Regions from separate parts of the Nonomuraea sp. NPDC049709 genome, predicted to be linked through region 2. Evidence: riboswitches for the same ligand, from Rfam matches in the RefSeq annotation. Region 2 holds a riboswitch; the other holds the start of a gene.
The links. A riboswitch is a leader RNA that binds a small molecule or an ion and turns the genes downstream of it on or off. The one in region 2 is predicted to bind cobalamin.

Region 1: another riboswitch for cobalamin. It lies ahead of AB0J69_RS25445 (ribonucleoside-diphosphate reductase subunit alpha); the one in region 2 lies ahead of AB0J69_RS43490 (CbtB-domain containing protein).

Annotation. Positions count from the first base shown of each region.
Region 1 covers NZ_JBFANM010000025.1:44,121-48,524, forward strand. Annotated here, with positions in the region: gene glmS (glutamine--fructose-6-phosphate transaminase (isomerizing)) at 1-250, shown strand, start outside; gene AB0J69_RS25435 (SAM-dependent methyltransferase) at 311-1,072, shown strand; gene AB0J69_RS25440 (tripartite tricarboxylate transporter substrate-binding protein) at 1,170-2,135, shown strand; cobalamin riboswitch at 2,140-2,337, shown strand; gene AB0J69_RS25445 (ribonucleoside-diphosphate reductase subunit alpha) at 2,459-4,404, shown strand, end outside.
Region 2 covers NZ_JBFANM010000060.1:10,911-15,314, reverse strand. Annotated here, with positions in the region: gene AB0J69_RS43510 (nitroreductase/quinone reductase family protein) at 1-127, shown strand, start outside; gene AB0J69_RS43505 (hypothetical protein) at 299-469, opposite strand; gene AB0J69_RS43500 (hypothetical protein) at 720-1,034, shown strand; gene AB0J69_RS43495 (STAS domain-containing protein) at 1,053-1,349, opposite strand; cobalamin riboswitch at 1,593-1,722, shown strand; gene AB0J69_RS43490 (CbtB-domain containing protein) at 1,757-1,948, shown strand; gene AB0J69_RS43485 (CbtA family protein) at 1,970-2,758, shown strand; gene AB0J69_RS43480 (histidine phosphatase family protein) at 2,798-3,523, shown strand; gene AB0J69_RS43475 (VWA domain-containing protein) at 3,475-4,404, shown strand, end outside.

The sequences.
Region 1 (4,404 bases), on a different contig from region 2:
GCTGCTCGACAAGAACCTCACCACGCTCGGCGAGATCCGCGCCCGCGGCGGTCAGGTGCTCATGGTGGGCCACCGCCAGCCGGACGCCAAGCTGGCCGACGACGTGATCGTGATCCCCAAGAACGAGATCGAGCTCGACCCCATCCTGCTCACGATTCCCCTCCAGCTCCTGGCGTACTACGCGGCGGTCGCGCTGGGCCGCGACGTGGACAAGCCACGCAACCTCGCCAAGAGCGTAACGGTTGAGTAACTGAGTCCAATTCAGCGCAAACTATCGTTATCTGGCTTGCGACGACATAAATTCGATACTGTGCGGAAGTTCGACCAACAGAGGCCCAATCCCGCACGCATGTACGACTACATGCTCGGTGGGAAGGACAACTTCGCGGTCGACCGTCTGGCCCTTGACCAGCTCGCCGAGCTGATCCCGGAGGCGGTCGCGCTGGCCCGCGCGAACCGGGCCTTCCTCCAGCGCGCCGTGCGCTACGTGGCGCGTGCCGGGATCCGCCAGTTCCTCGACCTCGGCAGCGGGCTGCCCACCCAGGGCAGCGCGCACGAGGTGGCCCCGGAGGCCCGGGTCGTCTACGTCGACCACGACCCCGTCGTCGCCGCCCACGCCACGGCCCTGCTCCGGCACGCACCGGGCAGGGCCCGTTTCGTCCAGGCCGACCTGCTGGATCCCGCGGAAGTGCTGGCCGGGGCCGGTGAGTTCCTGGACCTCGACCAGCCGATCGCCGTGCTGCTGGTGTCGATCCTGCACTTCCTGCCGGACTCCGCCCACCCCCAGCAGGCGGTGGGCGTGCTCCGCGAGCGGATGGCGCCGGGCGGCTATCTGGTGATCTCGCACGCCACGACCATGGCGCACCTGGAGGACGAGGAGCGCGGCGGCTCCTCCGCCCGGGACGGGACCGACCGGACCCCGGCCCGGATCCGCGCGTTCTTCGGCGGGTTCCCGCTGGAGCCGCCGGGGCTCGTGCAGGCCACCGACTGGCGTCCGGACCGGCCCAAGCTGGTGGGCGACTGGTCGTTGCCGTCGTCACTCATGGCCGGGGTCGGCAAGAAAACCCAATAAGTTTAAAAATCACGAAAAAGCGCGAAGAAAAGCGATTTGTTGTGTTCGTCGCGACCCGGGTGTATAGCGGCGTGTAATGGGTTATTAACCTAGAGTAATGGGGGATTCCGGGGAGAAGCAGATGCGCCGGCGGCGGTTCCTGGTCTGGGGGCTGGGAGTCACGGCCTGCGCCGCCGGGTGCGGTACGGAGCGCACCGGCGGGGGCGTGCCGCGTACCGGCTTCTCGATCAATCCGAGCGGACCGCGCTGGGCCCCCGTGGGGCGGGCGTTCGCCGGGGCGGCCCGGACCGCCGGGTTCGAGTCGGGCGCCGGCACGCCGATCACGGTGACCGGCCTGCCCGCGCTGGCCGCGGCCGAGCTGAACAACGGCCAGAGCCTGCTCGACACCGGCACCCCACTGGCCAGGCTCAGCGGTGAGGTCGAGGTCGTGGTCGTGCCCGACGCCTCGCCGGTCAAGGACTTCGACGACTTCGGTGCCCGGCTGGTCGCCTCGCCCGGCCGGACGCCGCTGGTGGGCGGGCCGCAGGGCGAGCCCGACCACCTGCTGTTCGGCCTGATCGCCAAGGCCCTCGGCGCGGACACCAGGCAGGTCGAGTACACCGGCTACCCCAGCGGCGGCGAGGCGGCCACCGCGCTGCTGGCCGGCAAGGGGGCCGCCGCCGCGGGCCCGCTGACCGGCTGGCGCGCCGGCATCGGCCGCGGCCGGGTCAGGGCGCTGGCGGTGTCCTCGGCCACCCGCGTGCCCGACCTCGACGTGCCGACACTGCTGGAGTGCGGCGTGCGGGTGGACTTCACGGACTGGGTGGCCGCCTTCGGATCCGAGGACATGGCCGACGAGAGCCGCGAGGCCGCCCTGCGCATGTGCGAAGCGGTGATCGGCTCGACCGGCTGGGAGGCGGCCTGCCGGGCCGCCGGCTGGTTGTCGATCCCCCTCGTCGGCGACGACTTCGCCCGCTGGGTCGGCACCGAGATCGCCCGCACCCGCGCGGTCCTGCGGGACCTCGGACTGCTCGACACCACCAAAGCCACAACATGCTGGGGTAGTTGCGGGAACGGCCACTAGATGTAGGATCCTGGTCGTCGCTGGTTCGCCTCTCCGGAGGCGGAGCAAAAGGGAACCCGGTGAGATTCCGGGGCTGCCCCGCAGCGGTGAGCGGGAACGACCGCCGTCATTGTGCACTGGAGAGATCCGGGAAGCGACGGTCAGTAGGAGCCATGGAGCGCGCCCGCGAGCCCGAAGACCTGCCAGCGTCGTGCCGGGCCGTGTGTCCCGGCATGAAGTGTTCAGGGCCTCGAGGGCGGGCCGGAGCGCGACGCGGCCGGTGATCCGGTTCGCCGTGCTCTCGCGTGCCCTCACGGGGATGAGCTCGCGAGGAGAGAGAGCACGTGACTCAGATCGTTGAGGTTGACCGCCGCCTGGCCATCGAGGAGGCCGCCGCCCGGGTGATCACCGACCCGGCCAACTCGCGGGTCGCCGCCCGGCTGCTGGCCGAGGAGATCGCCGACGAGGCGGCCGCGCACGGGGTACGGACGTTCTCGGAGTCCATCGCCGCCACCCACGCGGCCGGGCTCGTGCAGGACGGCCTGGCGGAGTTCGTCGCCGCGCACGCCGCCGAGCTGGACGCGCTGGTCTCCGCCGAGGCGGACGACCGGTTCGAGTATTTCGGGCTGCGCACGGTGTACGACCGCTACCTGCTGCGCCACCCCGAGACGCGGGGGGTGCTGGAGCGGCCGCAGCACTTCTTCCTGCGCGTGGCCTGCGGGTTGTCGGAGTCGGTGGCCGAGGCGGCGGAGCTGTACGCGCTCATGTCCACGCTGTCGTACCTGCCCAGCTCGCCCACCCTGTTCAACTCCGGCTCGCGCCGTCCGCAGCTGTCGTCCTGCTTCCTGCTCGACTCGCCGCGCGACGAGCTGGAGGGCATCTACGACAGGTACGGGCAGGTGGCCCGGCTGTCCAAGTACGCCGGGGGCATCGGCATCTCCTGGACCCGGGTGCGCTCGCGCGGCTCCCTGATCAGGGGCACGAACGGCCACTCCAACGGCATCGTGCCCTGGCTGCGCACGCTGGACTCCTCGGTGGCGGCGGTCAACCAGGGCGGCCGGCGCAAGGGGGCGGCCTGCGTCTACCTGGAGACCTGGCACGCCGACATCGAGGAGTTCCTGGAGCTGCGCGACAACACCGGCGAGGACGCCCGCCGCACCCACAACCTGAACCTGGCCAACTGGGTCCCCGACGAGTTCATGCGCCGGGTCGAGGCGGACGGGACGTGGTCGCTGTTCGACCCGAAGGAGGTGTCCGACCTCACGGACCTGTACGGGGAGGCGTTCACGGCCGCGTACCGCGCGTACGAGGAGGCCGGGCGGTACGTCCGGCAGATCCCCGCCAGGACCCTGTACGGCCGGATGATGCGCACCCTCGCCCAGACCGGCAACGGCTGGATGACGTTCAAGGACGCCGCCAACCGCACCTCCAACCAGACCGCCCGCCCCGAGAACGTCATCCACCTGTCGAACCTCTGCACCGAGATCCTCGAGGTCACCAGCGACGCCGAGACGGCCGTCTGCAATCTCGGCTCGGTCAACCTGGCCGCCCACCTGACCGGGGACGGCGCCGGGAAGGACATGGACTGGGAGCGGCTGCGCCGCACCGTGCGCACCGCCGTACGCTTCCTCGACCGCACCATCGACCTGGGCTTCTACCCGACATCCGAGGCCGAGGCGGCCAACAAGCGGTGGCGGCCCATCGGGCTGGGCGTGATGGGGCTGGCCGACGTGTTCTTCACGCTGCGGCTGCCGTTCGACTCGCCGCGGGCGCTGGAGCTGTCCACCAGGATCGCCGAGGAGATCGCGCTGGCCGCGTACGACACCTCGGCCGACCTGGCGGCCGAGCGCGGGAGGCACCCGTCGTACGCCGACACGCGGGCCGCCGGGGGAGTGCTGCACCCCGACCACTACGGCGTGGCCGGCTCGCCGCGCTGGAACGCGCTCCGCGAGAAGATCGCGGAGACCGGCCTGCGGAACTCGCTCATGGTCGCCATCGCCCCGACCGCGACGATCGCCTCCATCGCCGGCTGCTACGAGTGCATCGAGCCGCAGGTGTCCAACGTGTTCAAGCGGGAGACCCTGTCGGGCGAGTTCCTTCAGGTCAACCGGTATCTGGTAGCCGATCTGCAGGCGCGCGGGCTGTGGACCCAGCAGGTGCGCGACGACCTCAAGCGCGCCGACGGCTCGGTGCAGACCGTGCCCGGCGTGCCCGACGACCTCAAGGTTCTCTACCGCACGGCGTGGGAGCTGCCGCAGAAGGCGCTGATCGACCTGGCCGCCGCGCGCCA
Region 2 (4,404 bases):
CTACCTGGCCGTCTCGCCGGGCGGCCGCACCCACATCCCGGTGGACCGGCGGGCGCCGCTGGCGGAGTTCGAGCGGATCGCCGCGCGGTATCCGGTCTTCCGCATCACCCCGGTCGAGACACGGTGACCGCGTCCCCTGGCCGGTCGTCCCCGTGAGCCGCCGGGGTCACGAACCCGGCGCGGGCCGATGCCGGGATCATCACGTTCTCCTCCCGAGACCGCGCTTCCCCGCCCTGATCAGCCGGCGAATGTCACCTTCCGAACACGGCAGGCGGCCCCGGCCGGAGTGGTGAGGTAGTCAGAGGTCATGCTCCTCCTCCGGTTGTCCAGCGCCTTGTGCATCGCCGCGCTGCTCGCCCTCACCGCCTGCAGCGAGGATCCCGCGGCCCGCGCCGCCCGTACCCGCGCCGAACAGATCGCCGAGCGGCTCGGCCGCGGCCTGTCGTGGAACTCGGAGGACATCGGCCACGTGCTCTCCCGCGACGCGGACGTCGACGTGTACTCCGTGACCGGCACCAGGTACAGCGTCAGCGACCAGGGACGCGTCCTGCTGCGGATCCGCGCCACGAGCCCGGTGGATCGGGACGGTGAGCCGCTCGGCAGGACGAGTTCCCCGGGTCCCGCCGCGGTGGCCGTCGTGTGCTTCGAGATCTCGGTCTCCTACTCCGACGCCGGCGTGGCCGAGGTCGACTGCCCGGCGGGCGAGCCGCGCTCCTTCCGTGCCCCGGCGGAGATCCCCCCGCACCGCGTACGAGTGGCTGAAGACGCGCCTGCCCGCAACCCCCGATCTGGCGGCCGCCCGCGAGGTCGTCGACCGGCTGGACCTGGACGACCGCATCGGCAAGGACGTGGCCGAGGTCGACGGGGTGATCGGCATCGCGTTGCGGGAGCGGCCGGGGGTGTGCCTGTTCGCCCGCGTCCGGCCGGGGGACGTACAGGTCTGGTGGCCCTCCCGCGTCCAGGCGATGCCCGGGGAGAGCAGCTGCAGCGCCGCCGAGGCCGCGCACGGCCACGCCCAGCGCCCGCCCCACTGACCGCCGCAGGCCTGCGGGTCAGCCGCTCGGCGGCGGGAACACGCGGTCGAGACCGGTGATCTCCAGCAGCCGTACGACACTCCGCGAGCTCCTCGTCACCCGCAGGCTCCCCCGCCCCGCCACCGCCTGGTTACGCGCGGCGACCAGCACGGCCAGGCCGCGGGCGTCGATGAAACCCACCTGGCCCAGGTCGAGCACGAGATGGGTGCCCCGCTGGGCGAGCACGCGGGCCACGCACGCGCGGAAGACCGGCTCCGAGGCCAGGTCGAGCTCTCCGGACGCCCTGATCACCACCTGGTCGTCCGTCCTGGTCACCTGAAGGACCAGACCAGCCTCCCCTCCCGGCAGGTGAGGGTCCATCGGGGACGACATGGGGTGGAACCTATGACCGGCCCATCACGCCGCGCCAGGGCCAAAGGTCCCGAATCGAACTCTCCCACTCCCGGCGTCTCGTCAAGGAAGGCCCGCCCGCCTGAACTCCCCGGACTCACTCCGGGGACCCGGCGCTCAGGCCCCTCACCCACCAGCCCATCCGCCGGGACGTATTGACGCGAACAGGAGGAACAGATACGTTCCGGTAGATTTCACGGTTGTCCAAGGGAAATCCGGTGAGATGCCGGTGCGGACGCGCCACTGTATCCGGGACGTAGATCCCGGGAGCCAGGTCGCTTGGCAGCCGTGACCTCGAAGGCGGGACGCGTCATCCCTGAGGAGGCTTTTGCATGAGTGATCTGACCACTCCCACCACCACCATCCCCTTTCCACGCCTGCGCGCCTGGCTGCCGGCCGTGGCACTGCTGCTGCTCGTCGCGTACCTGGTACTGATGGACAACGGCGCCGTGTCCCAGACGGGCGCTTTCCTGCACGAGCTGATGCACGACGGGCGGCACCTGCTCGGCGTGCCGTGCCACTGAGGCCCCGGCATGGTACGAAACTTGCTGGTCAGAGGTCTGCTCGTGGGCCTGCTGGCCGGATTGGTCGCGGGCGGCTTCGCCTTCGTCTTCGGGGAACCGCGCGTGGACAGCGCGATCGCCCTGGAGGAGGCGGCCGCGGCCCGGGCCGCTCCGGCCGAGGCCCACGAGGGCCACGATCACGGTGAAGGGGCCGAGGTCAGCAGGCCCGTGCAGAAGGCGGGGCTCTTCCTGGCCACCGGGCTCTACGGGCTGGCCGTGGGCGGCGTGTTCGCCCTCGTGTTCGCGGGCCTGCGGGGCCGGGTCGGGCCGCGCTCGGACGGGCGGCTGGCCCTGGCCTCCGCCGGTACGGCGTTCGTCGCCGTCATCCTCGTCCCGTTCGTGAAATATCCAGCCAACCCGCCCGCTGTCGGTGACCCGGCGACGATCGGCAACCGCACTCTGCTGTACGTGGTGATGGTCCTCGTCGGACTGGCCGCGGTGGCGATCGCCGTGGCCACGGCCCGCCGGGCGAGCTCCGCGGATCCGTGGGTCCGGTGGGTCTCGGCGATGGGCTCCTTCCTGGTTCCGGTGGTGGCGGCGTGGGTGCTGCTGCCGCCGGTGAACGAGGTGCCCGCCGGCTTCCCGGCCACGCTGCTGTGGGAGTTCCGGCTCGCCTCGCTCGGCACGCAGCTCGTCTTCTGGGCGGCGTTCGGCGTGCTGTTCGGGTGGGTGAGCGACAGAGCGGCCCGGCCGGTACAGGCCGACCCGGCTCGTACGGCCGGTACGGCTCGTACCGGCGGCGCCGCCGGTGCCGCCGTCGAGCCGGGCTGAGCCCGGTTGTTGTTCGTCCGGCACGCGACGACGCCGGGGATGCGGGCTGCCCGCTTCCCCGACCACACGGACACCGACCACACGAACACCGACCACACGAACGCCGACCACACGAACGCCGACCCGGCCGGCCTCGCCAGGGCCGCCTCCTTGGCAGGCAGGGCGGGCTGGACCGCGCAGGGCGGCATGCCGGGCCCGGCCGGCGCGGGCGATAGGCCGGGCGCGACTGTCTGGGTCTCACCCGTGCGGGCCGCGTGGCAGACCGCCGCCGCGATGGGGCTGGAGGCGCGCGAGGCTCCGGCCCTCAGGGAAGCCGACTGCGGCCGGTGGGGCGGGCTGACGTATGAACAGGTCGCGCGGGAGGAGCCGGAGGCGCTGGCCGGATGGCTGGCGGATCCGCACGCGGCCCCGCACGGCGGCGAGAGCCTGGCCGCGCTCGCAGAACGGGTCGGGGACTGGCTGGAAGCGGTACGCGAGAGTCCCACCCGCCCCGAGGCGGTCACCGGCCGGGCGCAACCCGGGATGGTCGCCGGCGCCGTGCCCTCTGAGGTGGTCGTCATCTGTGATGTCGGTGTGATCCGGGCAGCGCTCGGGCATGCGCTGGGGCTGGATCCGCCCAGCGCCGCCCGTTTCGACATCGCGCCGCTGTCCTTCACCGAGCTGACCGTCACGCGAACCGGCTGGCGGGTCGCTCATGTCAACCGGAAGGTTCTGTCTTGGTCAACACCTACCCGTTCAGCGCGGTCGTCGGGCTCGATGACCTGAAGCTGGCGCTGGTGCTCAACGCGGTCTCCCCCCGGGTGGGCGGCGTGCTCGTACGCGGTGAGAAGGGCACTGCGAAGTCCACGATCGTACGCGCGCTCGCAGCCCAGCTGCCCGCCGTGGACGTGGTGGCCGGTTGCCGCTTCGCCTGCGACCCGGCGGCGCCCGACCCCGGGTGCCCGGACGGCCCGCATGAGAGCGGCGTCGAGGGCGTGAGCCGTCCGGCCGCTCTGGTGGAGTTGCCTGTCGGAGCGTCCGAGGACCGCCTGGCGGGATCGCTCGACGTGGAGCGGGCGCTGACGGAGGGCGTGAAGGCGTTCGAGCCGGGCCTGCTGGCCGCCGCGCACCGCGGGGTCCTGTACGTCGACGAGGTGAACCTGCTGCACGACCACCTCGTGGACCTGCTGCTCGACGCGGCCGCCCTCGGGACCTGTTACGTCGAGCGCGAGTCCGTGTCCGTCCGGCACGCCGCCCGGTTCCTGCTGGTCGGCACCATGAACCCGGAGGAGGGCGAGCTGCGGCCGCAGCTGCTCGACAGGTTCGGGTTGACGGTCGAGGTCAGGGCGTCGCGCGATCCCGGGGAGCGGGCCGAGGTGGTGCGGAGGCGGCTGGCCTTCGACGCGGACCCGGCGGCGTTCGCGGCCCGGTGGGCGCGGGAGGAGTCGGAGCTGGCGGGGCGGATCGCCACGGCCCGGGAGCGGGTGGCGGGCGTACGGCTGCCCGACGCGCGGCTGCGGCAGATCGCCACGGTTTGCGCGGCCTTCGAGGTGGATGGTCTGCGAGCCGACCTGGTCACGGCGAGCGCGGCGATCGCCCATGCGGCCTGGCAGGGGCGGGCGGTGGTGAGCGTCGCGGACGTACGCGCGGCGGCCCGGCTGTCGTTG